2 regions of the Pantoea sp. USHLN298 genome follow, and region 1 is predicted to be linked to the other one. Evidence: predicted binding sites of a transcription regulator. Region 1 holds the regulator's gene; the other holds the start of a gene.
What was found. Region 1 encodes LexA, which represses DNA repair genes until DNA is damaged. Its sites were predicted from a motif close to TNCTGTATGTACATACAGNA; they were not measured.
Positions count from the first base shown of each region.

Region 2: sulA (SOS-induced cell division inhibitor SulA) is a predicted target of LexA. The motif match lies at 11,079-11,098, and genes of this name have one in related genera.

Region 1 covers NZ_JBBCRO010000004.1:531,788-546,761, reverse strand. The annotation lists gene WFK59_RS13460 (UTRA domain-containing protein) at 1-103, shown strand, start outside; gene psiE (phosphate-starvation-inducible protein PsiE) at 175-585, shown strand; gene ubiC (chorismate lyase) at 672-1,184, shown strand; gene ubiA (4-hydroxybenzoate octaprenyltransferase) at 1,196-2,080, shown strand; gene plsB (glycerol-3-phosphate 1-O-acyltransferase PlsB) at 2,365-4,788, opposite strand; gene WFK59_RS13435 (diacylglycerol kinase) at 4,917-5,285, shown strand; gene lexA (transcriptional repressor LexA) at 5,392-6,006, shown strand; gene dinF (MATE family efflux transporter DinF) at 6,108-7,430, shown strand; gene WFK59_RS13420 (CsbD family protein) at 7,602-7,814, shown strand; gene zur (zinc uptake transcriptional repressor Zur) at 7,888-8,409, opposite strand; gene WFK59_RS13410 (conjugal transfer protein TraF) at 8,861-10,111, shown strand; gene dusA (tRNA dihydrouridine(20/20a) synthase DusA) at 10,218-11,210, shown strand; gene pspG (envelope stress response protein PspG) at 11,387-11,653, shown strand; gene WFK59_RS13395 (quinone oxidoreductase) at 11,859-12,842, opposite strand; gene dnaB (replicative DNA helicase) at 12,939-14,345, shown strand; gene WFK59_RS13385 (Lrp/AsnC family transcriptional regulator) at 14,475-14,954, shown strand.
Region 2 covers NZ_JBBCRO010000001.1:589,121-604,094, forward strand. The annotation lists gene rlmKL (bifunctional 23S rRNA (guanine(2069)-N(7))-methyltransferase RlmK/23S rRNA (guanine(2445)-N(2))-methyltransferase RlmL) at 1-132, shown strand, start outside; gene WFK59_RS02840 (ABC transporter ATP-binding protein) at 139-2,058, shown strand; gene pqiA (membrane integrity-associated transporter subunit PqiA) at 2,074-3,342, shown strand; gene pqiB (intermembrane transport protein PqiB) at 3,329-4,972, shown strand; gene pqiC (membrane integrity-associated transporter subunit PqiC) at 4,969-5,538, shown strand; gene rmf (ribosome modulation factor) at 5,820-5,987, shown strand; gene fabA (bifunctional 3-hydroxydecanoyl-ACP dehydratase/trans-2-decenoyl-ACP isomerase) at 6,056-6,574, opposite strand; gene WFK59_RS02870 (AAA family ATPase) at 6,643-8,511, opposite strand; gene matP (macrodomain Ter protein MatP) at 8,565-9,032, shown strand; gene ompA (porin OmpA) at 9,149-10,216, opposite strand; gene sulA (SOS-induced cell division inhibitor SulA) at 10,567-11,058, opposite strand; gene WFK59_RS02890 (TfoX/Sxy family DNA transformation protein) at 11,270-11,899, shown strand; gene yccS (YccS family putative transporter) at 11,896-14,055, opposite strand; gene WFK59_RS02900 (YccF domain-containing protein) at 14,039-14,479, opposite strand; gene helD (DNA helicase IV) at 14,602-14,974, shown strand, end outside.

The sequences.
Region 1 (14,974 bases):
CTTACTGATTACCCGGATTAACCGCGATCGGCAAAAGCAGGTCATTGATTGTGATTGCGAATACTGGCGCTACGATGCGCTGTGTGTTGATGTCGAAGCCTAAGCGCCATATTGTGATTCAGGTCACGCTCACGCATGATAGCGTCCGCTAATAACTCTCTTCTGAGGCGCTACATGAGTGACAAAAATCCGCTGGCCCGCCACCTTGCGACCGTACTGCAATGGGTGCTGAATCTGGGCCTGCTTAGCCTGGCGATTATCCTGATTGTCTTTCTCGGCAAAGAAACCATTCACCTGGCGAACGTACTGTTCAGTACCGGTGAAGAGTCGTCTTCCTATCTGCTGATTGAGGGAATAGTGATCTATTTCCTCTATTTTGAATTTATTGCGTTGATTGTTAAGTATTTTCAGTCTGGCTATCACTTCCCGTTACGCTATTTTGTCTATATCGGTATCACCGCAATTATCCGCCTGATCATTGTCGATCATAAAAATCCCTTCGATACCCTCTGCTATTCCGCCGCGATTCTGATTCTGGTGGTGACGCTGTGGCTGGCGAACAGCAACCGCCTGAAACGCGAATAAACCCGCTGCCGTCTGCAACGACGGCAGGTGTTCATCGCGCGACTCTGCGTTAAACTGGCGCCCTGAAAATTATTGGGAGTGGTGCTATGTCGCAAGACGCACTCAGCTTATTACGTGCGCTCAACTGGCTTTCACCGACGCAGGCCGCGCTTGCGCCGTCGCTGCTTGACTGGCTGATGGAGGAAGATTCCATGACCCGCCGTTTCGAGCAGCATTGCCAGCAGGTGACGGTAGAGCCGATACGTGAAGGCTTTATTGACGCCAGCGAGTTAGACGATGAACAGGCCCTGTTACCGGACGATAAACGCTTCTGGCTGCGCGAAGTGCTGCTGTTCGGCGACGGCGTACCCTGGCTGGCTGGCCGCACGCTGGTGCCGGAAAGTACCCTGAATGGCCCGGAAGCGATGCTGCAGCAGCTGGGTACGCGCCCGCTGGGCCGTTATCTGTTCTCCTCATCAACCCTGACCCGTGATTTTATCGAACCGGGCAAAGTTGATGCGCTGTGGGGACGTCGCTCGCGTCTGCGGCTCTCCGGCAAACCGCTGCTGCTGACGGAACTGTTTTTACCGGCTTCGCCGCTTTATCGCGACCTGGCCTGAGGAATCCTGTGGTGGAAAAGAGCTTACATATCAATAAATGGCAGGCCTACAGCCGCCTGATGCGCATTGATAAACCGATCGGCACCTTACTGCTGTTGTGGCCCACCCTGTGGGCATTATGGCTGGCTGATATGGCGATCCCGCCGCTGCCGGTGCTGCTGGTGTTTGTTGCCGGTGTTTTCGTGATGCGTGCAGCGGGCTGCGTCATTAATGACTTTGCCGACCGTAAGGTGGATGGACACGTTGAGCGAACGAAACATCGGCCTTTAGCCAGTGGCGCGGTCACCAGTCGGGAAGCCAGACTGCTGTTCGTGGTACTGGCGCTGGTGGCATTTGCGCTGGTGCTGACCATGAACCTGATGACGATATTGCTCTCGGTGGTCGGTCTGGCGCTCGCCTGGGTTTATCCGTTCATGAAGCGCTATACCCATCTGCCGCAGGTGGTGCTGGGTGCCGCGTTTGGCTGGGCGATCCCGATGGCCTGGGCTGCGGTTAGTGAGTCCTTACCGCTGGTCTGCTGGCTGGTGTTCTTCGCCAACATCTGCTGGACCGTGGCTTATGACACTCTCTATGCGATGGTGGACCGTGACGATGATGTGAAGATTGGCGTCAAGTCGACCGCGATTCTGTTTGGTCGTTTCGACAAGTTAATCATCGGTCTGCTGCAGCTGGCGACGCTGCTGCTAATGGCGTGGGTCGGTATGCTGCTGCAACTCAACGCGGCCTTTTACTGGACGCTGATACTGGCTGCTGCTCTGTTCGTTTATCAACAGAAGCTGATCGTCCGGCGTGAGCGCCCCGCCTGTTTTAAGGCTTTCCTGAACAACAATTATGTCGGGCTGGTACTGTTCCTCGGCGTACTGATGAATACGCCGCCGTTCAGCCAGCTGTTCTGATAGGGGATTCAGGCACCAAAAAGGCGATCCGGGAGGCCGCCAAACCCGATGCAGGATGAATCCGACAGCAATGGATAAGCTCAACGCGCAGGGAATACGGGCAGAAGAGGAAAGCGTCCCGCGCCAGGGAGGCCGCGGCCCGAGCAGTCAGGGATGACGCTTTTGCGTCTTTCCGATCTGACCGTGTTCCCTGAGCAGGCACCGTCTCAACGCGAATCTGACCAGACCTGACCTATAAAAAAGGCGACCTCATGAGGTCGCCTTTTTACTGTACGCTTGTTGTGTCAGTCGTGTGCCACGGCGCTTTCAATGGTCATGCGCACATCGCTGGTGACCAGGTCCGCCAGTATATGCCAGGTCGCCAGCGTCTGCACCACATCGGCATCGCCGCTGTCGCTGATATACCCTTCATCACGCAGCGTCAGCACCAGCGAGGTAAAGACCGCTTTGTCGAAGAACTCCGGCGCGTTGATACCGTGCAGCACCGACAGACGTTGTGCCAGTGTGCGGCTCTCTTTTTCCAGCGTCCCGCGGTTAATCGCCGGCTTCGCACTGAGAATCGAGAAGGTGATGGCATAACGCTGGAGCGTTTCACGCACCCCGGCAGCCAGCAGTTGTAGCGTACGGTAACGGGCCGCCGTAAAGCGCAGCTGGCCATCATCCAGCGTAATCAGGCCCTGACGCGCCAGTTCCTGACTGAGTTCCGTCAGCAGCTGCGGCAGCTCATCGGTCTGCCAGCGCAGGAACAGTTCGCTCTTCAGCATCGGGTAGATCAGGCTCACCTGGCGCAGCAACTCAGCTTCGCTCAGTGTCTGGTGTTGTTGCACAATGGCGGCGATCAGCGACGGCATCACCAGCATGTGGTGAATGTTGTTGCGATAGTAGGTCATCAGCACGGCCTGCTCACGCGGCAGAATGATGATGTCGCCAATGCTGTCTTTCTCGCTTTCAAACTTATTCATGCCCATCGCGTGGTCCAGCAGCGCCTCAGCGGAGAGGTCAGGGACGGTGGCATTGGCAGAGTAAGGCACATTACGCAGCAGCTGGGTATAACACTCAAGCTGCTCAATCAGCTGTTCGCGGGTAAGTGAGCGCTGACGTGAGGCGAGCAGCGCGGTCACGCACAGGTTCATGGCGTTGGCCGCGCCCGCTTCATTGATGCGCACCATCAGGCTCGCTGCGATGTCATTGACGGTCGGGGTTAACCAGCTGGGACGCTGCGGCTCAATCGGATCGATGGCGTCACGCCACTCCGGCACCCGCTTGTTAAGGTAGTTAACCAGCGGCAGCGGTTCGCCAAAGTTAACGTAGCCCTGGCCGAGGTTACGCAGCTTACGCAAGCCGTGCACCATCTGCATGAAGCCTTCTTTCTCTTTCGCCGCGCCGCGTAGCTCTTTAGCGTAAGTCCCGACTTCCATCACGTGCTCATAACCGATGTAAATCGGCACCAGGGTAATCGGGCGATTACCGCCGCGCAGCATCGCCTGCAGGGTCATCGCTAAGGTCCCGGTTTTCGGATCGAGCAGACGACCAGTGCGGGAACGACCGCCTTCAACAAAGTATTCCACCGAATAGCCGCGGGTGAACAACTCGCCGAGATACTCACGGAACACCGTGGCATACAGCTTGTTGCCTTTAAAGGTACGACGAATAAAGAACGCGCCCAGACGACGGAAGATCGGTCCGGCTGGCCAGAAGTTGAGGTTGATACCGGCGGCAATGTGCGGCGGCACCAGTCCCTGATGATAGAGCACGTAAGAGAGCAGCAGGTAATCCATGTGGCTGCGATGGCACGGCACATAGACGATTTCATGTCCATCCTGCGCCAGCTGACGCACTTTTTCGCCGCCGTTAACGTTGATGCCCTGATAGAGACGGCTCCAGAGCCAGCCCATCACGCGATCCGTCACGCGGATCGCTTCATAAGAGAAGTTCGCCGCAATCTCTTCCATCATCTCAACCGCATTCTGCTGCGCTTTTTCATGGGAGATTTTTTTGCTGCGGGCTTCATCTTCGACGGCTTTTTCAATCGCTTTAGACTGCAACAGGCGATTAAACAGATCCTGACGTGCCGGTAAACGCGGGCCAACCGCCGCCAGACGCTGACGGGCAAAGTGAATGCGCGCCACCCGGGCCAGTTTCTGGGCGATCGATTTGTCGGTGCCGTGCTCGGTCGCCATGCGGCGCAGCGAAACGGTCGGCGAGAAACGGACAAAACTGTCGCGTCCGTGCCAGATCACCGCAAAGAACTTTTGCACGCCGTTCAGTACCCGCAGGTGCGGTGCATCTTCGCCCTGAACCTCACGGCCTGGCGCACGACCAAACATCACCGTCACCGGCAGCATCTGGATATCCAGTTTGGGGTTATTGCGATGCAGGTCGAGATAATCGTGAAAAATCTTCACCGATTCGACGCTGGGCACAAAATAGGGGAAGACGCGCGGGCCATCGTGGATAAAAACGTGGCGCGGCAGCAGTGAACCATCAATCTCCAGCGGAGAGAGCGGGTCGGGCAGATGATGCCGCAGGCACTGCGCGCGTAAAGTCAGTAAGTCGGCCTTCGAATCGTAAGGCAGAACGTACATAATGGGCCGGGTCGGGTCCAGACCATGTTCAGAAACGGGATCGGCCGGAATGGCCTTACTCTTTACCAAAAACGACAGTGGTAAATTCAGTAATTTGTAATAAAGTTTACGCCAACCTGACATAGACAACATGAAGCCTCTTGTTAGCAAAGCGCCGCAAGCATACCAGAAAGCGCAGCGAAGATCTGTGGTGGTGCCAATTGCACGCAGCCCAGACATTGACGTCAATCCGATGAAAGGGTTCCACCAATATGGCAAATAATGCCACCGGTCTTGTAAGAATTGTGAAAGCCGCAGGTTACTCATGGCAGGGCCTGCGTGCCGCCTGGCAGCATGAAGCGGCTTTTCGGCAGGAAGCGCTGGCCGCGCTGGTCGCCATTATTGTGGCCTGCTGGCTGGATGTCGATATCGTCTCGCGCATCCTGATGATTGGCGCTGTGGTGCTGGTAGTCATCGTTGAAATCCTCAATAGCGCCATCGAGGCGGTTGTGGATCGTATCGGTCAGGAGCGCCATCCGTTAGCCGGTCGGGCAAAAGATATGGGCTCGGCAGCGGTGCTGATCAGTATCTTACTGGCACTGTTTGTCTGGATCGCGCTGCTCTGGACACATTTGCGATAACCCTTCCACAACGCGCCATCTGGCGCGTTTTTGCCTGAGAATCGGTTTCCATTTCGCCAATACCTGTATATACTCACAGCGACTGTATAAACAACCAGGGGGCGGGATGAAAGCATTAACCAGCAGGCAGCAGCAGGTCTATGACCTGATTCGCGACCATATTACTCAAACGGGCATGCCGCCTACGCGTGCAGAAATTGCCGCGCAGCTGGGTTTCCGCTCGCCGAATGCGGCAGAAGAGCATCTTAAAGCGCTGGCACGTAAAGGGGTGATTGAGATTGTCTCTGGCGCCTCGCGCGGTATCCGTCTGTTAATGGAAGAAGAGGCCTCTGAAGGTCTGCCGTTAATTGGCCGGGTCGCTGCCGGTGAGCCGATCATGGCGCAGGAACATATCGAAACTCATTACAAAGTCGATCCGGGCCTGTTCAAACCCTCTGCCGACTTCCTGCTGCGCGTCAGCGGAATGTCGATGAAAGATATCGGGATTATGGATGGCGACCTGCTCGCGGTGCATAAAACCCAGGACGTCCGTAACGGCCAGGTTGTCGTGGCCCGCATTGATGATGAAGTGACGGTGAAACGCTGGAAAAAGCAGGGCGCTATCGTGCATCTCCTGCCGGAAAACAGCGATTTTGATCCGATCGTCGTCGATACGCGCGCGCAGTCACTGACCGTTGAAGGTCTGGCGGTGGGTGTGGTTCGCAACGGCGAGTGGCTCTGAGCCTGATATAACCGCGCATTCGTAGCGTCTGATGCTATTCTGTCGGCCCTAATTTTGTCGCTGCAGCTCCCCTCTCTGCAGCGCTGAGCACGGAACTGCGAATGCGTTTTTTAACGGCTACCGACAAAAAACTCTGGCGGCTCGCGCTGCCGATGATCCTTTCTAACATCACCGTACCCTTACTGGGCGTGGTCGATACCGCTGTCATTGGTCATCTCGACAGCCCGGTCTATCTTGGCGGGGTGGCGGTCGGGACGACAGTCACCAGTTTCCTCTTCATGCTGTTGCTGTTCCTGCGAATGAGTACCACTGGCCTGACGGCGCAGGCATTCGGCGCGGGCGATAAAACGGCACTGGCACGCGCGCTGACCCAGCCTTTAATCATTGCGCTGCTGGCTGGCGTGCTGTTCATCTGTCTGCGTACCCCCATCACCCGCCTGGCGACCTCTCTGATTGGCGGCGATCCCAAGGTTCTGCAACAGGCGACGCTGTTTATTCAGATCCGCTGGCTGAGTGCGCCTGCCACGCTGGCAAACCTGGTGATCCTTGGCTGGCTGCTCGGTGTGCAGTATGCGCGGGCACCGGTCATCCTGCTGGTGGTCGGTAATCTGGTCAATATTGTGCTGGATCTGTGGCTGGTGATGGGGCTGCACTGGGGCGTGGCGGGAGCGGCAACCGCGACCGCACTGGCAGAGTACATCACGCTGGCCGTCGGTGCGGTAATGGTCTGGCGTGTGTTGAAACTGCGCGGCATCACTACGGCAATACTGAAGCAGAGCTGGCGCGGTGATATTCAGCGCCTGCTGCGGCTTAATCGCGACATCATGCTGCGTTCGTTACTGCTGCAGCTCTGTTTTGCCTCACTGACCGTACTGGGCGCGCGCATCGGTCCGCAGGTGGTGGCAGTCAATGCGGTGCTGTTGATGTTTATCACCTTTACCGCCTACGCGCTTGACGGTTTCGCCTATGCGGTGGAAGCCTTTGCCGGCGAAGCACACGGCGCAAAAGATGGCAGCAAATTGCTGCGCGTCTGGCATGCCGCCTGCCGCCAGGCGGTGGTAGTGGCAATCGGTTTTTCGCTGCTCTATGCACTCTGCGGCCCGCACATCGTGGCGCTGCTGACCTCCCTTGAACCGCTGCAACAGGCCGCCGATCGCTATCTGATATGGCAGGTTATTCTGCCGCTGATTGGCGTCTGGTGTTATCTGCTGGATGGCATGTTTATTGGCGCGACCCGTGGCCGGGAGATGCGTAACAGCATGATGGTGGCGGCACTCGGCTACTTCCTGACGCTGCTCAGCGTCCCGATACTGGGCAACCACGGATTGTGGCTGGCGGTAACGGTTTTCCTGGCGCTGCGCGGCGTGTCGCTGTGGCTAATCTGGCGTAAACACTGGCAGCAGAACAGCTGGTTCGACGCCTGATAGCGGGCGGCTTTAGCCGGTGCGCTACAGATTATTCTGTATTATTCCAGCAACCCTAAAATCTTCTACTACAATTAACCGTAAGCAGCGCAGTAAACCAGCGCTTTATATCGTCATTTTGTTTTCTTTCAAGATAAATGATGCAACCAAAGGATGACATAGAGGTCTGCCATGAATAAAGATCAAGCGAGCGGCAACTGGAAGCAGTTTAAAGGCAACGTGAAAGAGAAATGGGGCAAGCTGACCGACGATGACATGCAGGTTATTGAAGGCAAGCGCGATCAGCTGGTCGGAAAAATTCAGGAACGTTATGGCTATGCAAAAGAAGATGCAGAGCGCGAAGTAACGGACTGGGAAGGTCAGAACAAAGATTACCGTTGGTAATCACGCAGATTTACGGATAAAGCTCCTACCCGCCGGTACGGCTCATACTGGCAACCGCACAAGGATGTGCACATTACCCGCGTTTTCCCCGCTTTTTACCCTCGCTCTGATGATCGTGTTCGCAACTTTCATGGTGCGTGCAGGCTTCCACTGCAACACAACTCTCACATAATCCATGTGCTTCAATCACGCTGTGACGCAGGGCAAATTGTGCCTCGCCAGCCAGTGTCGCGATGATCTTTTCGACGCCCTGTGCCTGTTTCTCAGTTACAGCGGCACAGCGGTCACATACCAGCATCACCGACGTGTGGGCCGGCGCCTCGAAATGGTGACACATAACATAGCTATTATTGGACTCTACCCGGTGGATAAAGCCCTGTTCCAGCAGAAAATCGAGCGCCCGATAAACGGTGGGCGGCTTGGCCTGCGGTTCGCTGACCCGGAGTTGATCCAGCAGGTCATAGGCACTAATTGAACCTGGCTGCTCAGCCATTAATCGCAACACTTCTGCCCGTTGCGACGTCAGACGCACACCGCGCTGCAGGCACAGTTTTTCCGCCTGGGTCATTATTTGCTGTGACGTCATGTTTGACATGAAAGTTCTCCGCTGGATAAGTGATGTTATTTTATCACACAAAATTTAGCCGCGCAGAGGTTGGTTGCCGGGCGGAGCAGCACGCCTTTTTGCGCGTAAAAACAGCAGCAAAGAGGAGTAGGGCATCGCGATGGCGCGTTATCGGGGATAAATCAGATCCACATGATGACGGCCCGCAACGCGCCGTTTAGCGCTTTTGCTTTGCATCTCACGGAGTTAAGAAGTAATGTTCAGAAAGACTTAATAAATGTCTGGTATTATTTTAATTTTTACCCTGTATTTTGAATAAAAATTATGACTTTCTGATTGGAAAACCTCCAATCCTTCGAATTAAGGCACTGTTTCCTTTGAATTCACAGCAATAACGCGTTAGCCAACGTTCACAATAGGGTTAACAAACTATTCAGTCGTTGAATGTTTCAACGACAATTTCTCAGGTGATGGCAGGCAAATGGTGAAAAAATCCGCTCAACGCTCAGCGCTGGTGTACACCGCTGTATTGAATGCGCTTTTCCTTTCTTCTTCCGCCATGGCGGCGGGAACCTGGTATGATGCACGTAATGACGCCATGGGCGGTACCGGCGTCGCATCTTCTCTTTATGGCTCCGCGGTACTGGCCAACCCGGCTTTAATGACGCGAGCCAAACCCGATGATAGCGTCAGTATTATTTTCCCTTCAGCCGGTATTCAGGTTACCGACAAAGATCACCTGATCGACAAAGTGGATGACATCACCGATACCGTTGATCGTTACCGCGATGTGATCGGCAACCTGACCTTTGCCGATTATCTGCGTGGCTATCCTGAAGTGCGCGCCGCCTCAGGCGACGTCGCCAACAAGTTAAACGATCTGCGCGGCAACAAAGCAGACGGCAGTGCCGGGGTGGCGCTGGCGGTCACTGTTCCCAATGAGACGCTGCCTTTTGCCTTTATTACCAAAGCCTATGGCTCGGCACACGTGCGTGCCAACGTCGTCCAGAGCGATATCGATTATCTGCGCGGCGTGGCTAACGGCACGGTGCTCCCACGTCCGGGCGACCAGAACAACCTGCGTTCCAGCGCCAACGGTTTAGCGGCGCTGGTCACCGATTACGGTGTTGCGGTGGCGCATGAATTTACCATTGCCGGTCAGCCGGTGTCGGTGGGCGTCACGCCGAAGTTGCAGAAAACCTGGCTCTATAACTACACCGCCAGCATCTACAACTACGACAAAAGTGACATCAACAATAGCCAGTATCGCAGCTCGGACACCGGCTTTAACGTCGATGCCGGCCTGGCAACCACCTTTGCTGAAAACTGGACGCTGGGTATCACCGGACAAAACCTGGTTTCCCGCGATCTGCAGACCAAAGAGGTTAACGGCTTCCGCGATACTTACCAGATCCGTCCGCTGGTCACTACCGGTCTGGCCTGGGATAAAGGGCCGTTTACCGTTACCGGTGATGTTGACCTGACCGAAACCAAACGTTTTAAAACTCAGGATAACAGCCAGTATGCCGCGGTCGGTGCGGAATATCGGGTGCTCGACTGGTTACAGTTACGGGCCGGTTATCGCGCCGATATGCGTTCAAATGATGAGAACGTCGCGACCGCTGGTTTTGGCCTGTCACCGTTTAACAAGGCGGTCCATCTGGACCTGGCTGGCTCGGTGGGCGCTAACAATACCTGGGGCGCGATGATGCAGCTCGGCTTCAATTTCTGATCCTCTTTTAGCCGCGGTTCCGGGGCGGGCGATGCACTATCGCCCGCCCTTGTGTTATCCTTGCACAGAATTCCATCACTCTTAGATACCGGATTGCCTGCGCTTCATGGATACATTTTCTTCGCAACGTTTCTCGATTGCCCCGATGCTCGACTGGACCGATCGCCACTGCCGCTATTTTCATCGCCAGCTTACCGGCGATACGCTGCTCTATACCGAAATGGTCACCACCGGCGCGATCATTCATGGTAAAGGCGATTACCTGGCCTACAGCGAGGATGAACATCCGGTTGCTTTGCAGCTCGGTGGCAGCGATCCCGCCGCGCTGGCGCACTGCGCGAAGCTGGCTGAACAGCGCGGCTATGATGAAGTGAATCTCAACGTCGGCTGTCCCTCTGACCGGGTACAGAATGGCCGCTTCGGCGCCTGCCTGATGGCGGAAGCCGATCTGGTGGCTGACGCCATCAAGGCGATGCGCGATGTGGTATCGATTCCGGTGACGGTGAAAACGCGTATCGGGATTGATGAGCAGGATAGCTATGCGTTCCTGACCGATTTTGTCGGCACGGTAGCCGAACGCGGCGGATGCGAAACGTTTATCATCCATGCGCGTAAAGCCTGGCTGTCGGGCCTGAGCCCGAAAGAGAACCGCGAAATTCCGCCGCTGGATTATCCACGCGTCTATCAGCTGAAACGGGATTTCCCGCACCTGACGCTGGCAATTAACGGCGGCGTGAAAACGCTGGAAGAAGCGCAGACTCACCTGCAGCATCTGGATGGCGTAATGATGGGCCGCGAAGCCTATCAGAATCCCGGCATTCTGGCGCAGGTAGATCAGCAACTGTTTGGTCGCCAGCATCCGGCGGCCGATCCGGTGGCGGTGGTTCGCGCCATGTATCCTTACATTGAAGCTGAACTGGCGAAGGGCACTTACCTGGGCCATGTGACCCGTCATATGCTCGGTCTGTTCCAGGGGATTCCTGGCGCTCGCCAGTGGCGACGCTATCTCAGTGAAAATGCCCACAAACCGGGCGCGGATGTGCGCGTGCTGGAAGCTGCGCTGGCGTTGGTCGCGGATAAAATCCCGCAGGAAGCCTGATCGATCTGCGTGAAAAGAGACCAGCCCGGTGGGCTGGTTTTTTTTACGCCGAAATTTGGTTTTTTTGACGAGTAATGGGTCTGTTGTTTGGGCTGTAGTCCGATAAAACAATCACTTACAGGTTGGCACGTTTCTTGTAATGATCGTTACAACGAGTCTCAATAAGGAGCGCTAACGTGGAAATTTTATTTGTATTGGGGTTTTTCCTGATGCTGTTGGTCACCGGTGTGTCACTGCTCGGCGTGCTGGCTGCGCTGGTAGTCGCTACCCTGGTAATGTTCGTCGGCGGACTGTTTGCACTTGTTATCAAAGTGTTGCCGTGGCTGGTGCTGGCGGTGGCCGCTGTCTGGCTGCATCGCGCTTTTTTCGGCGATCGCAATACGCGCGAATGGCGTAAACTCAAACGTAAGATCAACAGCTTAGACAGAAAAGGCTGGCGATAAATGCGGAGATGATCACAGAGTGAGGCTCTGCTTAGACGTTATCTGCAATTAAACATATTTTTTACTTATGTTTTCTGGCAGGATAGTCGCCGTTGAGTCAAAACGTATTTATCGCCGCTGTCCCTACACCAGCGCGAACGAAAATAAAAAATAGAGAAGGGCTTCCTGCGGGAAGCTCTTTTTGTTTATTACGCTTTGCTGCCGATCAGGGGATCAACAGGCTCGACCCCTGGGTGGCGCGGCTTTCCAGCATCTGATGCGCTTTACCCGCCTCCTTCAGGGCAAACTTCTGCTGTTCCGGCACCTCTACCTTGATCGCGCCGCTGGCCAGCAGTGAAAAGAGCTCGGCACTGGCGGTTTCCAGCTCCTGACGATTCGTGATGTAGCCGAACAGCGAAGGGCGGGTAACAAACAGCGAGCCTTTCTTGTTCAGAATGCCCAGATCGACGCGGGTCACCGGGCCGGAAGCGTTGCCAAAACTGACCATCAGACCGTGGCGGCGTAGCGAATCCAGCGACGCTTCCCAGGTATCTTTCCCGACCGAGTCATAGACGACGCCGACTTTTTTCCCTTGAGTGAGTTCGTTGACGCGCTGGGCAATGTTCTCTTCGCGATAGTTAATGGTGGCCCAGGCGCCGGCGTTTTTTGCCAGCGCCGCCTTTTCTGCCGAGCCGACGGTACCAATCAGGTGCGCACCCAGCGCTTTGGCCCACTGACAGGCGATCAGGCCAACACCGCCTGCGGCAGCGTGAAACAGAAAGGTTTCGTCCGCTTTGACTTTATAGGTCTGGCGCAGCAGATACTGAGTCGTCAGCCCTTTAAGGAAACTGGCCGCACCCTGCTCAAAACCGATCGCGTCCGGCAGATGCATCAGGCGATCTTCTGCCACGTTATGCACTTCACTGTAGGCGCCAAGCGCGGCCTGGCAATAGACGACCCGATCGCCCGGTTTAAATAGGGTGACGTCACGGCCCACTCGCGTCACCACGCCAGCCGCTTCGGTGCCAAGACCGGACGGGAAATCGCTGACCGGATAGAGCCCGCTACGCAGATAGGTATCGATGTAGTTAATGCCGATGGCGCGATTTTCTACCTGAACTTCATTTCCGGCAGGGTCGGCAAGTTCAAAATCAGCCCACTGCAGAACTTCCGGGCCGCCGTGCGCGTTGAACTGAATACGCTTTGCCATGCTTACTCCTGTGATTGTTTCATCATGAGGGTGAGGCGCGCACCCCAACTGAGGTATACTTGCGCGTCCCCACAGAAGATCGGTAATGCATTCACTATGGCAGGAAATAAACCCACCAACAAATCGAACGAAACGCAGGATCGCCAGCTGGAAGGCGTGAAAATGCCCCCGCATTCGCTGGAAGCGGAGCAATCGGTGCTCGGTGGGTTAATGCTGGATAATGAGCGCTGGGATAACGTCTCCGAGCGCGTGGTCGCCAGTGATTTCTTCAACCGTTCGCACCGGCTGATTTTTTCCGAGATGCAGCGGCTGCTGGAAAACAGCAAGCCCATCGACCTGATCACGCTTTCTGAGTCGCTGGAAACGCGCGGCGAGCTGGAGATGGCTGGCGGCTTTGCCTACCTTGCTGAACTGGCGAAAAACACCCCCAGCGCAGCGAACATCGGCGCTTATGCCGATATCGTGCGTGAACGCGCTGTCGTCCGTGAGATGATTTCGGTTGCCAACCAGATCGCTGATGCGGGCTACGATCCGCAGGGCCGCAACAGCGAAGAGCTGCTGGACTTCGCCGAATCGAACGTCTTTAAAATTGCTGAAGCGCGCGCTAATAAGGATGTCGGCCCGAAAAACATCGAGCAGATCCTTGAGGCGACCGTTTCCCGAATCGAATCGCTTTATCAGACGCCGCACGATGGCGTCACCGGCGTCGATACCGGTTATCAGGATCTGAACAAGAAAACCGCCGGTCTGCAGCGCTCTGATCTGATTATCGTCGCGGCGCGTCCCTCAATGGGTAAAACCACCTTCGCGATGAACCTGTGCGAAAACGCCGCCATGCTGCAGGATAAACCGGTGCTGATATTCAGCCTGGAAATGCCCAGCGAACAGATCATGATGCGTATGCTGGCCTCATTGTCGCGGGTGGATCAGACCCGTATTCGTACCGGCCAGCTGGATGATGAGGACTGGGCGCGAATCTCCGGCACCATGGGCATCCTGCTGGAAAAGAAGAACATGTTCATTGATGACTCTTCTGGCCTGACGCCGACCGAGGTGCGCTCGCGCGCCCGCCGCATCTACCGTGAAAACGGGGGATTAAGCATGATCATGATCGACTACCTGCAGCTGATGCGCGTGCCTTCCCTGTCGGACAACCGTACGCTGGAGATCGCCGAGATCTCGCGCTCGCTGAAAGCGCTGGCCAAAGAGCTGAACGTGCCGGTCGTTGCGCTGTCGCAGCTGAACCGCTCACTGGAGCAGCGTGCCGATAAGCGGCCGGTTAACTCGGATCTGCGTGAATCCGGCTCGATCGAGCAGGATGCGGATCTGATCATGTTTATCTATCGCGATGAGGTCTACCACGAAAACAGCGATCTTAAAGGGATCGCCGAGATCATCCTCGGTAAACAGCGTAACGGCCCCATTGGCACGGTGCGTCTGACCTTTAACGGACAGTGGTCGCGTTTCGATAACTACGCTGGCCCGCAATACGACGACGAATAATCCCATCTTTGTGCTGTCATGCACGATCTGTGCATGACAGCCCCCATCATCAGAAAATAGTGTTGGACAACCCCGCCGATTATCGGGTTATCTGTAACAAAGCGATGCCTATAACGCTGTGGAAACGGAATGACTCACGTAGACGATTACGATCTTAAGATCCTGACTTTATTACAATCTAACGGCCGACTGACCAATCAGGAATTAAGCGATTTGGTCGGCCTGTCGGCGTCACAATGCTCACGCCGCCGGATCAATCTCGAACAGGCCAATCTGATTCTTGGCTATCACGCCCGGCTGTCGCCAGATGCGATTGGACTGGGAATGGTCGGGTTAATTGAGGTGCGCCTGATTAATCACACTGCCGAATATGTCGACAGTTTTCATCGGATGGTGGAGCAGGAAGAGGCGATTGTTGATGCCTACAAAACCACCGGCGATGCCGATTATCTGTTGAAAGTGGCCGTGGCCGATCTCAACTCACTCAGCGCATTAATCAGCCAGCTGGTGGCGGGACATCAAAGCGTTTCCCACGTTAAAACCTCGGTGGTGCTGGGACGGCTGAAAGAGAACGGGCTAATGATGACGCCTGAGCACAAGACGCGCTAAAAAGGTGCGTGTTGTGCGGT
Region 2 (14,974 bases), on a different contig from region 1:
ATGGATATGGATGGTCTGAAGGCGTTGGGTCTGCAGGCGCAGGACATTACCCAGAAAACGCAGTCGCAGGACTTCGCGCGTAACCGTCAAATTCACAACTGCTGGCTGATCACTCACGCCGGTAAGGAATAAGTTTACATGTCATTAATCAGTATTCACGGCGCTTATCTCTCCTTCAGCGATGCGCCGCTGTTAGACAACACCGAACTGCACATCGAAGAGAACGAACGCGTCTGTCTGGTGGGCCGTAACGGTGCCGGTAAATCGACCCTGATGAAGATCATCAATGGCGAACAACCGCTGGATGATGGTCGCATCGTCTATGAAACCGATTTAGTTGTTGCGCGTCTGCAGCAGGACCCGCCACGCAATATTACCGGTTCCGTTTATGACTTCGTCGCCGAAGGCGTGGAAGAGCAGGCCGAACATCTCAAGGCTTATCACGCCATTTCCCATGTGGTGATGGAGGACCCCAGCGATAAAAACCTCAATGAGATGGCGCGTCTGCAAAGCATTCTCGACCATCAGAATTTGTGGCAGCTGGAAAGCCGCATCAATGATGTGCTGGAACAGATTGGTCTGGAGCCTGATACCGAACTCTCTTCGCTGTCGGGCGGCTGGCTGCGTAAAGCGGCGCTGGGCCGTGCGCTGGTCAGCAATCCGCGCGTACTGATGCTGGATGAGCCAACTAACCACCTCGATATCGAAACCATCGACTGGCTGGAAACGTTCCTGAAGAACTTCAGCGGCAGCATTGTCTTTATCTCCCATGACCGTTCGTTTATTCGCAACATGGCGACGCGAATTGTCGATCTCGACCGCGGCAAGCTGGTCTCCTGGCCAGGCAATTATGATCTCTATCTGGAAGGGAAAGAGGAAGCGCTGCGCGTTGAAGAGATGCAGAACGCGGAATTTGACCGCAAGCTGGCGCAGGAAGAGGTCTGGATTCGCCAAGGTATCAAAGCGCGTCGTACCCGTAATGAAGGCCGTGTGCGTGCGCTGAAAGCGTTGCGTCGTGAACGTTCAGAACGTCGCGAAGTGATGGGTAAAGCCAATATGCAGGTGGGCGAAGCCTCCCGATCCGGCAAAATCGTGTTTGAGCTGGAAAACGTCGACTATGCGGTTGATGGCAAAGTGCTGGTGAAAGACTTCTCTACCCAGGTGATGCGTGGCGATAAAATTGCCCTGATCGGCCCGAACGGCTGCGGTAAAACCACGTTACTGCGCCTGATGTTGCAGCAGTTGCAAGCCGATCATGGTCGCGTGCATTCCGGCACCAAGCTGGAGGTCGCCTACTTCGACCAGCACCGCGCCGAACTCGATCCGGATCGCACCGTGATGGATAACCTGGCAGAAGGTAAACAGGAAGTGCTGGTCAACGGCAAGCCGCGGCATGTGCTGGGTTACCTGCAGGACTTCCTGTTCCATCCGAAACGCGCCATGACGCCGGTGCGCGCCTTGTCCGGTGGTGAGCGTAACCGCCTGTTGCTGGCACGTCTGTTCCTGCGTCCCAGCAACCTGATGATCCTCGATGAACCGACCAACGACCTCGACGTGGAAACGCTGGAGCTGCTGGAAGAGTTGATTGATGGCTATCAGGGTACCGTGCTGCTGGTGAGCCACGATCGTCAGTTTGTCGACAATACGGTAACCGAGTGCTGGATCTTTGAAGGCAACGGTGAGATTGGCACCTTCGTCGGTGGCTATCACGATGCCCAGCAACAGCGTGCGGCTTACAAGCAGCAGAAAGCGTCGGCTCCGGCCAAAACCGGCGGCAGTGTGGCAAAACCTGCGGCAGAGAAAAGTGATACTGCCAAACGCAGCGCCAACAAACTAAGCTATAACCTGGCGCGTGAGCTGGAACAGTTGCCGCAAAAGCTGGAACAGCTGGAAGCGCGCATTGGTGAACTGCAGGCGAAAATGAGTCATCCGGATTTCTTCAGCCAGGCCCACGACCAGACCCAACCGGTACTGGACAATCTGGCGCAGGCTGAGCAGGAACTGGAAACCGCTTTCGCGCGCTGGGAAGAGCTTGAATCAATGAAAAACGGCGCGTAGATCAAGGGATAACGGATGTGTTCAGCAGATAAAAGTGACGCGTGGATGCTCTGTCCACAATGCGATTTAATGAATAAGCTGCCGGACATTCCCGTTGGCAGCCGTGCCTCATGCCCGCGCTGCCACACTTCTCTTACGGCAAACTGGCACGAGCCACGCAAACGGCCAACCGGTTATGCGCTGGCGGCTCTGTTTATGCTGCTGCTGGCCAATCTGTTTCCGTTTATCACCATGAAAGTGGCCGGGCTCAGCAGTCAGATCAGCCTGGCCGAGATACCGCAGGTGATGGTGTCAGAAGACTACAGCAGTCTGGCGACCCTGTTCCTGCTGTTTGTACAGGCTATCCCGGCGTTCTGCATGGTCACTATCCTGCTGCTGGTGAATCCGGTTCCGTTACCGACCCGGCTGAAACTGGGGCTGGCGCGCATTCTGTTTCAGCTACGCAACTGGGGTATGGCTGAAATATTTATGGCGGGGGTGCTGGTCAGTTTCGTTAAGCTGATGGCTTATGGTGACATCGGGCTGGAAACCAGCTTCTGGCCTTGGTGCCTGTTCTGCCTGCTGCAGCTGCGGGCCTTTCAGTGCGTTGACCGGCGTCAGCTCTGGCAGAACATTGCGCCGATGCCGGCGCTGCCGCATCCTCCCCGGGTCGGTGTCACTGGCCTGCAGCAGGATTTACGCTCCTGTCCCTGCTGCACTGCCATTTTGCCGGCCACGCAGCGTCATTGTACGCGCTGCGGAGTGGTCGCTTCTGCGCGCCGTAAGCACAGCCTGCAATGGACGCTGTCGCTGCTGCTGACCTCCGTCATTCTCTATATTCCCGCGAATCTGATGCCGATCATGGTGACAGAAACGCTGGGGAGCGCGTATCCCTCCAATATCATGGCGGGCGTCATCTTACTCTGGAGCGACGGTTCTTATCCGGTGGCGCTGGTGATCTTTATCGCCAGCATTATGGTGCCGACGCTGAAAATGCTGGCGATTGGCTGGCTCTGCTGGGATGCAGGCGGACGCGGACGGCATGATAGCCACAAGATGCACCTGATTTATGAAGTGGTCGAGTTTGTTGGCCGCTGGTCGATGATCGACGTATTTGTGATTGCCGTGCTCTCTGCGCTGGTGCGCATGGGGCAACTGATGAGTGTTTATCCCGCGTGGGGCGCGGTGTTATTTGCGCTGGTGGTTATTCTGACCATGATTGCTGCAATGACCTTTGACCCGCGATTAACCTGGGATCGTGTACGCGAAAACAATGTAAAGGAGTCGCGCCTTGACGGAAATTAACCACGGCCACGCAAAGGTGGAGCAGATCAAGCGCTGGTCGCCGGTCTGGATTGTCCCCATCGTCACGCTGTTAATCGGCGGATGGATTCTGTTTTATCACTTCAGTCATCAGGGGCCGGAAGTGACCCTGATTACCGAAAATGCCGAGGGTATCGAAGCCGGCAAAACCACCATTAAAAGCCGCAGCGTGGATGTCGGCGTGGTGGAGAGCGCGGTACTGAGCGACGATCTGCATCACGTTGAAATCAAGGCCCGCCTCAATGCCGGGATGGGAAAACTGTTGCACAAAGACAGTGTTTTCTGGGTGGTGAAGCCGCAGATTGGTCGCGAAGGTATCAGCGGGTTGGGAACCCTGCTGTCGGGTGCCTACATTGAATTACAGCCGGGTACCAAAAGTGAAGCGCCAGAGCAGTTTAACCTGCTGGATGCGCCACCGTTAGCGCCGCCGGATGCCAAAGGGATTCGCATCATCCTCGACAGCAAAAAAGCTGGCCAGCTTAACCCGGGCGATCCGGTACTGTTCCGTGGCTATCGCGTCGGGACGGTGGAAACCAGCACCTTCGATACCGATAAACGCATGATGACCTATCAGCTGTTTATCGCGGCACCGTACGATCGGCTGGTAACCACCAATGTCCGCTTCTGGAAGGATAGCGGCATTGCTGTTGATATGTCCGCTTCCGGTATGCGGGTGGAAATGGGGTCGCTGACCACGCTGTTCAGCGGCGGCGTCAGCTTTGATGTGCCGGATGGCTGGGATCTGGGCCAGGCGGCGAAGAATCAGTCTGATTATCATCTGTTTGATGATCAACGCAGCATTCAGGACTCGCTGTATACCAATCATATTGATTATCTGCTGTTCTTTACCGACTCGATTCGTGGCCTGCAGGCCGGTGCACCGGTTGAATTCCGCGGCATTCGCCTGGGTACAGTGTCGGAAGCGCCGCTGATGAAAGCGGGCCTCGATCAGGCGCTGAACAATGATTACCGCGTTCCGGTATTGATTCGCATCGAACCGGATCGGTTTATCAGCCGACTGGGTGAGAACTTCGATCTGCAACAGCATCTGCAGGATGGTAAGAAGCGCGGGCTACGTGCCACGCTGAAAACCGGCAACCTGCTGTCAGGCGCGTTGTATGTTGATCTGGACTTCTACGACAATGCTCCAGCCTATAAAGGGCCGCAAAAAGTGTCGGGTTACGAAGTGATTCCGACCGTCAGCGGTGGTCTGAGCCAGATCCAGCAGAAGCTGATGGCGGCGCTGGATAAGATCAATGGCCTGCCACTTAACGGTATGATTAATGAAGCGACCGGCACGCTGAAAGAGAGCCAGAAAACGATGCGTGATCTGCAACGCACCATCGATAACGTCAATAAAGTCACGGCCAGCCCGGCAATGAAAACGCTGCCGGAAGATATGCAGCAGACATTGCGTGAGCTGAACCGTAGCATGAAAGGCCTGCAGCCAGGCTCGCCGGCTTACAGCAAGCTGGTCGGGGATATGCAGCGACTCGATCAGGTGCTGCGCGAACTGCAGCCGGTACTGAAAACGCTCAATACTAAGAGCAACGCGCTGGTGTTTGAGGCGAAACCGGGACAGGATCCCCAGCCTAAGAGGGCGAAACAGTGAAAAAAGGAATGATACTCTCTGCCGCGCTGCTGCTGAGCGCGTGCAGCAGCACCATCGATAATACCTGGTATCAGCTGCCTTCCGGGGCCGCCCCGATGAAGGTCAGCAGCAGCAGCCTGAATGAAGCGCAACCGATGTTGTGGGTGCAGCAGGTGACGGTACCGGATTATCTGGCGGGTAACGGGCTGGTTTATCAGACCAGTGACGTGAAATATGTTATTGCCGCCAATAATCTGTGGGCCAGCCCGCTCGATCAGCAGCTGCAGCAGACGCTGATTACCAACCTCAGCAAAGCTCTGCCAGGACGACTGGTGGCGGGTACGCCGATGGGTGCGCAGCACGACACGCTCAACGTGACCATCACCGGCTTCCAGGGCCGCTATGACGGCAAGGCAGTGATCAGTGGCGAGTGGACGCTGGAACATCAGGGCCGTCTGACCAAGCAGGCATTTAACCTGGCGCTGCCTCAGAATGAAGATGGCTACGATGCGCTGGTCAGAACGCTGGCGGCGGGCTGGCAGCAAACCGCACAGCAGATTGCCAACAGTACGGTTGCGTTAAATTAAGAAGAGTATGAATAAATAAGCTAAGCCCCTGATTTTTCGTTAAGCACGATTGACGAGAAACAGGGGCTTTTTTCTTAGCTTAATCAGCGGGATAGTGCTGTCATCCGCATCACAAAAAAGCATCATTTTGTCGGTCAGAGGTCACATTTATGACATTGGCGTGAAGATTGCGCATTGATCTTTGGGCGCGTAGCGGGTAGAACATTAGTGTGGTTGAACATTAATTCACCACCTTTTTCTTTCCACCAGATTCCACAGACCTTACATGAGGGACACGGAGTATGAAGAGACAGAAACGAGACCGCCTTGAGCGCGCCCATTCACGTGGTTATCAGGCAGGCATTACTGGACGCTCAAAAGAGATGTGTCCGTATCAGATGATTGACGCTAAGTCTCACTGGTTGGGAGGTTGGCGACAAGCCATGGAGGACAGGTCGGTCGCTGCCTAGCCGGATGTCACTGAAAAGGGAATATAACCTCCGCTGCGCGCGGAGGTTTTCGTTTCTGGGGGAAACGTTTAGAAAGCCGCCGTGTCTTTGAACAGGCCCACTTTCAGATCGCTGGCCGTATAGATCAGGTTGCCGTCGACCAGCACCTCGCCATCGGCAACGCCCATGACCAGTTTGCGGTTGATAACGCGTTTGAAATGGATACGGTAAGTCACTTTCTTCGCTTCAGGCAGGACCTGACCAGTAAATTTCACTTCACCCACGCCCAGCGCACGACCTTTACCTTCGCCGCCCAGCCATCCAAGATAGAAACCAACCAGTTGCCACATCGCATCCAGGCCTAAGCAGCCAGGCATGACCGGGTCGCCAATGAAGTGGCAGCCGAAGAACCAGAGGTCAGGATTGATATCCAGTTCAGCTTCAACAAAACCTTTATCATATTTGCCGCCGTCTTCGGTCATCTTGACCACGCGGTCCATCATCAACATGTTGCCTGACGGAAGCGGCGGACCATTTTCGCCAAACAGTTCACCACGACCTGACAGAATCAGGTCTTCTTTGGTATAGGATTCGCGTTTATCTACCATGTTTACAATAAGCCTTTTTTTAGTGAATCACGAATATTAGCGAACAGTTGTACGCTGAGCAAATCGGATTAACGGTGGTTAAACCAGTTAAGCCAGCGCAGTCCCCAGGGACGGTGCGGCGCGTCCGGCTGGTTCAGTTGGCTAATGCGTTCCTGAATGGTGCGCAGCAGGGTGTCGCCTTCACCATCCTCAGTATCCCAGACCTTGCCCGTCAGCAGCGGCAGGGCTTCATCAGCACGGTCAATCGCCCAGATATGAAAGCGACCTTGCTCAACCGCACTGACCACAGCCTGATTCAGACTCAGGTGTCGCACATTGCAGGCGGGTATAATCACGCCCTGCTGACCGGTCAGTTCACGCTGATGGCAGATATCAAAGAAGCCTTCGATTTTCTCGTTCAGACCGCCAACCGGCTGCACGTTACCGAACTGATCGACTGAGCCAGTGACGGCAATTTGCTGATTGACCGGCTGGTTAGCCAGCGCGCTGATCAGCGCACAGAGTTCAGCCAGCGAGGCGCTGTCGCCGTCCACTTCAGAATAGGACTGTTCAAATACCAGCGAAGCTGAGAAGGGCAGTTGCTGATCCAGTTCCAGCTCGGCAATCAGATAGGCCTGCATAATCATCATGCCTTTTGCATGAATGTTACCGCCCAGCTCGGCTTTGCGCTCAACATCGGTAAACTCGCCGTCGCCAGGATGCACCACACAGGTAATACGCGATGGATCACCCCAGGCGCGAGGATGGCCAGGATATTCCACTACCGACAGGCCGTTGATCTGACCGACCACTTCACCTTCAGTCTCAATCAGGATCTGTTTCAGCAGGATCTCATCGCGCATCCGCTCGTTGAGATAATTTTCACGCCACAGGCGAGCTTCCAGCGCATCACGCAGCGCTTCCGCATTGATTTTATCGCCCATCAGCGCGGACTCACGCATCTGACGCTGTAACCAGCGCGGGCAGAGCGGTAACGTCTCCTGATCGCCGCTGTAGCGTACGCCTTCTTTAATCAGCTCTGGCCAGAAATCGGTTTCCGGCAGCGGCAGCTCAGCCTGTTGTGCCAGATCGGCGGTCCAGCGGCACCAGGCAAGCATGTCATCTTCATCCAGAATCTGAATGTTCTCTTCAAATTCGGTATAGATAGCCATTTCATGGGCTTCAGGATCGAGCTCCTGAAAGTCAGCCAGTGCTTCACGATCGCCGCACAGCACCAGATTTAACTGGAGCGGCAGTGGCGGTATCGCGACCGGCAAGGGGCGTCGCTCATCCTGCGAGGTCCATTCAACATAGCCTTGCTCAATACATTTCTTCAGGCGTAACCAGAGAATAGGCTGGGTCATAAAACTGCGCAGCGTGAGCACCAGCGTGCCACCGTTGGCGCGATGGATCAGTCCCGGCTCAAGCTGAATACGATCTTTATACTGGCGGACACAACCAAACAGCTGTTCGGTTTCAATCCAGTCGGCGAAATGAATGCCACCCTGACTGGTGAAAGGGCGTTGAGGGTCTGAAGGGGGCTGCAGCGTGACGTTATCGGCCATGATATGGTAATCGCCACCATACAGCGTGGTGGATTCCTCCATGACGCGCTGCGCGGCCTGAGCAATCAGTGCCAGGTAGTCGCGATTTTCCTGGCTACGCACCAGCAGTAACGGGAATCCCTGCGACTGGTGATGTAAATGCGCCAGAGCATTCAGCAATCGGGGCTGTACCGCTGCCAGAGCATCGGTTTCTTCATCAGCAATTCGGGAAAAAACGGATTGGTATTGCGCGCTATCCGGCTGTAAGGTTTGCCACGTAAGTTGGGTGCTGGTCAAAATAATCGCATTTGTCTGATTTAAGAAAAGCGAGATTATACAGGATTCACCCTTGTTAAGCACTGCAGACTTCCTGTTGAAGATGTGACATTGACAGCATGTTTTTCGTTGCTGCATCCGGGAAAAAAGCTGTTATTCTTAGCTCGTTACGTGATCACGATGAGATTCCGATGAAATACCAGCAACTCGAAAATCTTGAATGTGGATGGAAATGGAAATACCTGGTGAAAAAACATCGGGAAGGTGAACTGATCACGCGTCACCTTGAGTTAAGTGCGGCGCAGGCGGCAGTCGATAAACTGCTGGCGATGGAAAATAATCCGGTGACGGTCAACGAATGGATTGCAGAGCACATTCATCCGGATCTGGATAACCGGTTAAAACAGACCATCCGTGCGCGTCGCAAACGTCACTTTAATGCTGAACATCAGCACACGCGTAAAAAGTCTATCGATCTGGAGTATCTGGTCTGGCAACGACTGGCTGGACTGGCGCAGCGGCGAAACAGTACGTTATCGGAGACGGTGGTCCAGTTAATTGAAGATGCTGAACGCAAAGAGAAGTACGCTACCCAGATGTCGAGTCTGCGGGAAGATTTACAGGCGATTCTCGGTAACTCGGGTTCAGAGAAAGAGTAAGCCAGCTCTCAGGAGCCACTCATTTTAGCTGGCAGAGCGTCTCAGAGCAGGGTCGCTGACCGGAACGATGACATAAAAAAACCCCGCCTTAGCGGGGTTTTTTATTACGTGTAAACTTAAGCCTGTGGCTGAGTTACAACGTCTTTGATGCCTTTAACGTCGATTTCTACACGACGGTCCGGCGCCAGGCAGTCGATCAGGGCATTACGGCCTTTCACGCTGTCACAGGTGTTGCCGGTAACTGGGTTAGATTCACCCATGCCACGTGCAGAGATTTTGTTAGAAGGAATACCTTTAGATACCAGGTAATCTACCACTGACTGAGCACGTTTCTCAGACAGTTTCTGGTTGTACTGCTCTGAACCGATGCGATCGGTGAAGCCCAGTACGACAACGGAACCATCTTTAGGATCCATTGAGCTCAGCTGGCTGTACAGCTGATCCAGAGCCTGCTGGCCTTCTGGCTTCAGGGTAGCTTTGTTGAAGGTGAACAGAACGTCAGACTTCAGAGTGAAACGCTTGGTTTCAACAACTGGCGCTGGTGCTGGTGCTGGAGCCGGTGCTGGAGCAGCTTCATCCTGACCGAAGCGGTATGAAACGCCTACGCTCAGCATGCCGTTGTCCGGACGGGTACCAACGGTCTGTGCATCACCGATGTTGTTAACCCACTGGTAATCCAGACGGGTTGCCCAGTTTTTGGTCAGCGCATACTCAACACCAACGGCAGCCAGCGGAGAAACGCCGGTGTCGTGGTCGCTGATGCGGCCAGTAGTTGGGTTAGTCTGGGTTGCGTCTGCACGCCATACCATGCCGCCCAGACGAGTGTACACGTCCAGATCGTCATAGATTGGGTAGCTCAGTTTAGCTGCCAGCTGAACGCCCTGTGCTTTGAATGCGCCGTTAGTCACGTTGCCTTTGTTAGGCATGCGACCCAGCCAGTCATAGCCCAGCTCGAAGCCCAGGTATGGATTTGCCTGGTAACCAACGAATGCACCTGCACCCAGCTGGCTTTCGTGAGTTGGACCGTCATTGTTTTGGTAACCGTTACCGTAGTAACCAGTGTCGTGATACTGAGACCAGCCCAGTTTAGCACCGGTGTACCAGGTGTCATCTTTCGGAGCGGCCTGCGCTACGGTAGCGAAGCCAGCCAGTGCCACTGCAATTGCGATAGCTGTCTTTTTCATTTTGCGCCTCGTTATCATCCAAATAGGCAATGAGCAAAAAGGTTGCTCTTGGTTTAATCCTTCGCCGGGTCAAAACGCTCGCTTATGACTCTACCGCAAAAAAACGGAGGTTATTGAGCACCCTGGCGAGATAAAGTCTACAACGAGATTGGAAACTTACAAGTATGATGTGAGGCGCTTCTGTAAAAAAACAGAGATTTATACACAAATTCTAACAATTAGCCTGGTGTTATTGTCGTGGCTCAATGCCCAAAAAAACTGCTAAACCATTGTCAACGCTCGAACTAACAGAATCAGTGGTTTAGCGACAACAGATAAGAAATAGTTCTTGAGAAACTTCTGATTTTTACTTAATGAAACAAATCCGACTGAATTTTTAGCGCATTTTGTGGTCCGAGAGGCGCTTCTGGTGATCCACTCGACCGTAAAATCAATCCCAGGGCATCACCTTCCGCTGCCGCATTTTCCAGTTGACGTCGCTCATCTTCATCCAGTTCGTACGGAATCCATGCCAAAACGACACTATAATTTCCAGTCCGCAGCGCTTTAATCATCGCCTCAACCGCGTTCAGACGCTCAGAATCAGCAATATGCATGCTTTTATCCAGTGGCAAACCGGATTGCTGCAGCCAGGCGCGATTCAGTTTATGTGCCGGCGTTAACCACAACTGCCAGCGTGATTGCTGACTCAACTGCTGCAGCAGCGGCAACAATAACATCTGCATCATTCCAGGCTGCTCACTATAGCGTAACTCGGTGATCCAGCCACGATGAGAAGCGGGGACAGAAGAGGACGCGTAATGATGAGCATAGCGTGCATTATTCGGATGTTGTGTTCGCATAAGTTAATCACTCAGCAGTGGACTGTATGAATATACAGTACTGTCGTTCCGCATAAAGATCAACCCAAATTTCTGAAAACGCCTCGCAAAAACACCACAAGGTTAGCTGAACCGTTAATTATTCATTGAACCTGCAAAGGCTTTTTCCTATCTTCTAATTGCCTGAAAGCAAACGTGATTTCAGATATTTCTATAACATGGAGGTGGTGTGATGAAAAAGGTTAATCCGATTGTCGAACGCTCCCGGGAACGTCTGGCCCCGCTGGGAACCATCGAGTCACGCACCCAGTTTGGCGGCTATGCGCTGGCCGTGGAACGGGTGGTTTTTGCTTTAGTTAACAATGATGCACTTTACCTGCGAGCCAGCGAACCCCTGCGGGAATACATTACGCAGCGTCCGCTGGAGCCACTGGTATTTCGCAAGCGTGGCGTGATGGTCAGCCTGAACTACTATCGGGTTGATGACGCGCTCTGGCAGGAACCGACGCATCTGCTGAGATTATCAGCCGCGTCGCTGGAGACCGCTCAGTTCGATCAGCATCATAAGCAGTCATCCATCCGGTTAAAAGATCTTCCTAACCTCAGCGTACGCCTGGAGATGATGTTGCATGAAGCGGGCATCCTGAACGTACAGCATCTGTATGACATTGGCGCTAAGCAGTGCTGGCTGAGGCTGAAAGCCGTCAACCAGCATGTAGGATTGCAGACGTTGCTGGCGCTTCAGGGGGCGATATCAGGCCATCATTATGCGGCCCTGCCGCTGTCGGTCAGGGCGGAGCTGAATGCCTGGTTTCAGCGCACCGTACTGATGACGCTGAACCCAAAGAGCGGCGGAAGTTAGTGAGAATTTAGCGTGCGGCGCAGGCGGGCCACGTCTGGCATCAGCGCCACCAGCAAGCCGAGTTGCTGTAATACCAGTGGCGCGCGCGTATCCGCATCGGCGGCCAGCTGGCCGATTCGCTGGGTAAGGAGTTGACGCATCTCCTCCGCCTGCTGGTCGCTGACGACGTCCGTTTGCAGCACATCCTCGACATAACAGACGGTGTCATCCAGTAAGGCGAGCAGTTGCGGCTCATCAATTTTATCGCGATGCGCTCCCAGCGCAGAGATATAGCTCAGGAATGAGTGATTAGAGCAGAGCAACTGGAAAGCGGACTCACGCATCGTCTGACTGGTGCGGCTTTCGCTGCTCATGTTCGACACCACTGAGGCCAGCTCGGCATCGGCATTATGCGCATCCCGCCGGGCAATACGATAAGCAAGGCGGTTATCTTTGCCCTGATGGTACTGTTCCATGATGGCATCCAGGTAGCGGCAGTTGGCCTGTAAGGTCCGTTCTGCCACCGCCGGAAGCTGGCGAAAGCGCCAGTCAGGCCAGATAAAGGCGACGGCCAGCCAGGCCAGGCCACAGCCCAGCAGCGTATCGACCACGCGCGGTAATGCCACTTCAAAGCCTTCGCCCAGCAGGTTGAAACAGAGCAGCACCAGCAGGGTGATGAACAGCGTTGCCTGGGCATACTGTACCTGTCTGAAGGCGAAAAACAGCACGCCGCTGATGACAATCAGAATCAGCTGTCCCTCGACAGAAGGGACCAGCCAGAGCACCGGCAGACCAATCGCGATCCCCGCCAGCGTGCCACCAATACGCAACGCCAGCCGCCGTTGTGTCGCATTGTAGTTGGGCTGACAGACGAACAGGCTGGTGAGAAGTATCCAGTAACCCCGTTCCAGGCCGGTGACCTGAATGAAACCGTAACCGATACACAGCACCACTGACATCCGCACCGCATGACGGAACAGCGCGGAGGCGGGGGAAAGGTGGCGACTGAAACGCAGTCTGATATCGCTCCAGCCATTTAATCCCTCGCGCGACAACAAATTATCGCTGTGTTGAGGATCTTCACCCGCCAGCGTCTGTTCTGATTCAACCGAGGCCAACTGCGCGTCAATAGCCCGCAGGTTGCGCAGTAGCCAGTAAAGCGCACGGGTATGGGTCGCCTCCGGCTCACGCTGCTCCAGCCGTTCTATCGCCTTCTGCAGCCGTTCAAAAGCCCGCTCAAACCGGCTGTCATGAACCCATCTCTCCCGCATCAGGATCGAATGTGCCAGCTGGCGACAGGCCTGGGCCTGCATATTCAGCAGACGCTGAAACCGGAACAGAATTTCGTTGTAGCGCCAGTCGCCCCGCAGCAGATGATATTGCAGATGGGAGGAGCTGGCCCGTTCGTGGATGTCCTGCGCCACAAAGTAGTAGTGCAGGCTGCGACGGGTGCCGCGTGAACCGCGATCGCCTCGCAGGCGACTCTGCAGCGTGGTCTTGGTCAGATTGAGCTGCGCCACTAACTGACTGTTAACCATCGCGGCATCGATAAAGGTGGCATCGTCCTGTTCGCCCGCATCCGGATCGAACAGATTTGCCTTGGCATCCAGATAACGCGCCAGTTGGGAAAAACTGCCCGCCAGTTGTTCCTGCACCGGCCGGACCGGAAACATCAGATGACCGAGCAGGGTCAGCAGGTTATACCAGAGTGCGCCTACCAGCAGCAGCATCGGCTGCATATACCACTGGCTGAACAGCCCAATGCCGAGCATGGTGTAGACCGCAATCAGCAGCGCGCCAAACGCGATGGTGGCGTAACGCTGGCCGAGAGCACCCAGCAGGATGAAACCCCAGGTCGATATCGCCAGCCCGGCCATAAAGGCCAGCGGATAGGGGAACAGCAGTTCAACCGACACCGAAGCGATACAAAAACAGAGCAGGGTGATCAGCAGATTCTTCAGACGCCCGGTCAGCCGATCGTCAAGGTCAGCCAGCGCGGCAGCCACCACGCCCAGTGTCAGAGGGATGGTCCACTCAATCTGCTGCAGCCACCAGGGAATGGCCGCACACCCGCCGAGCGCAAACAGAATGCGCAGCAGGTAGCGCCAGGTACTATTAAACAGATACTGCCGCCAGCCGGGCAGGTTCTTCGACATCATACTAATAGCGACGGGCATTGGCTTCGCGCGCGGCGCGCGCCTCTTCTACGGAGACCACGCGGCGTCCCACCGGCCACAGGGCAATGGCGGCAATTTTGAAGTTGGCGATACCCACCGGAATGCCGATGATGCTGATGCACTGCACAATGCCGATCGAAATATGAGACAGGCAGAGCCACCAGCCGAAGAAGATCAGCCAGAAGATATTCAGCAGGGTTCCGCCGGTGTTCATGATGTGGCTTTTACTCTCCGGGCGCAGGACATCAACGTGTACCGCCTCATTACCAAAGGGTAACAGTGACAATCGGGTAATCTCCCAGCAGGAGCGGGTCAGCGGCAGGGTAAAGACCAGCACAATGCTGATTAAGGTGGCAAACAGCCAGCTCAGAGTGGTGAAAAAGCCACCCAGAACAAAATTAAGGACGTTTAATACGGTGCGCATGACATTTTTTCCTTTTGCATTCCGCAAGATGTGACGCCAAGTTTAGCCTGTTTTAAGGCTGGAGCGCTAAGGGTCTGACAGGTAAACTCCCCCTAATCCTATTCTCTGACGTTGGTGTCGGCGTGGAACTGAAAGCAACCTCCATGGGCAAACGGCTTGCCCAGCATCCTTATAATCGGGTCCGTCTGATGGCGGCTGGCGTGGAAGTCAGTGGCGATAAGCATGAGTATCTGATCCCCTTCAATCAATTGCTGGATATTACCTGTAAGCGTGGGCTGGTGTGGGGAGAGCTGGAATTTTTGCTGGCGGATGAAAAAGTGGTCCGGCTGCATGGGACAGAATGGCAGGAAACGCAGCGTTTTCACCACTATCTGTTGCAATCCTGGCAGCAGTGGAGCCTGGAGATGAGTGAGGTGTGTCGCGAGGTGTTACAGGCGCTGCGCAGCGATATTGAAACGTTCACTACCCAGGATCGCTGGTTAAACCGTGGCGAAC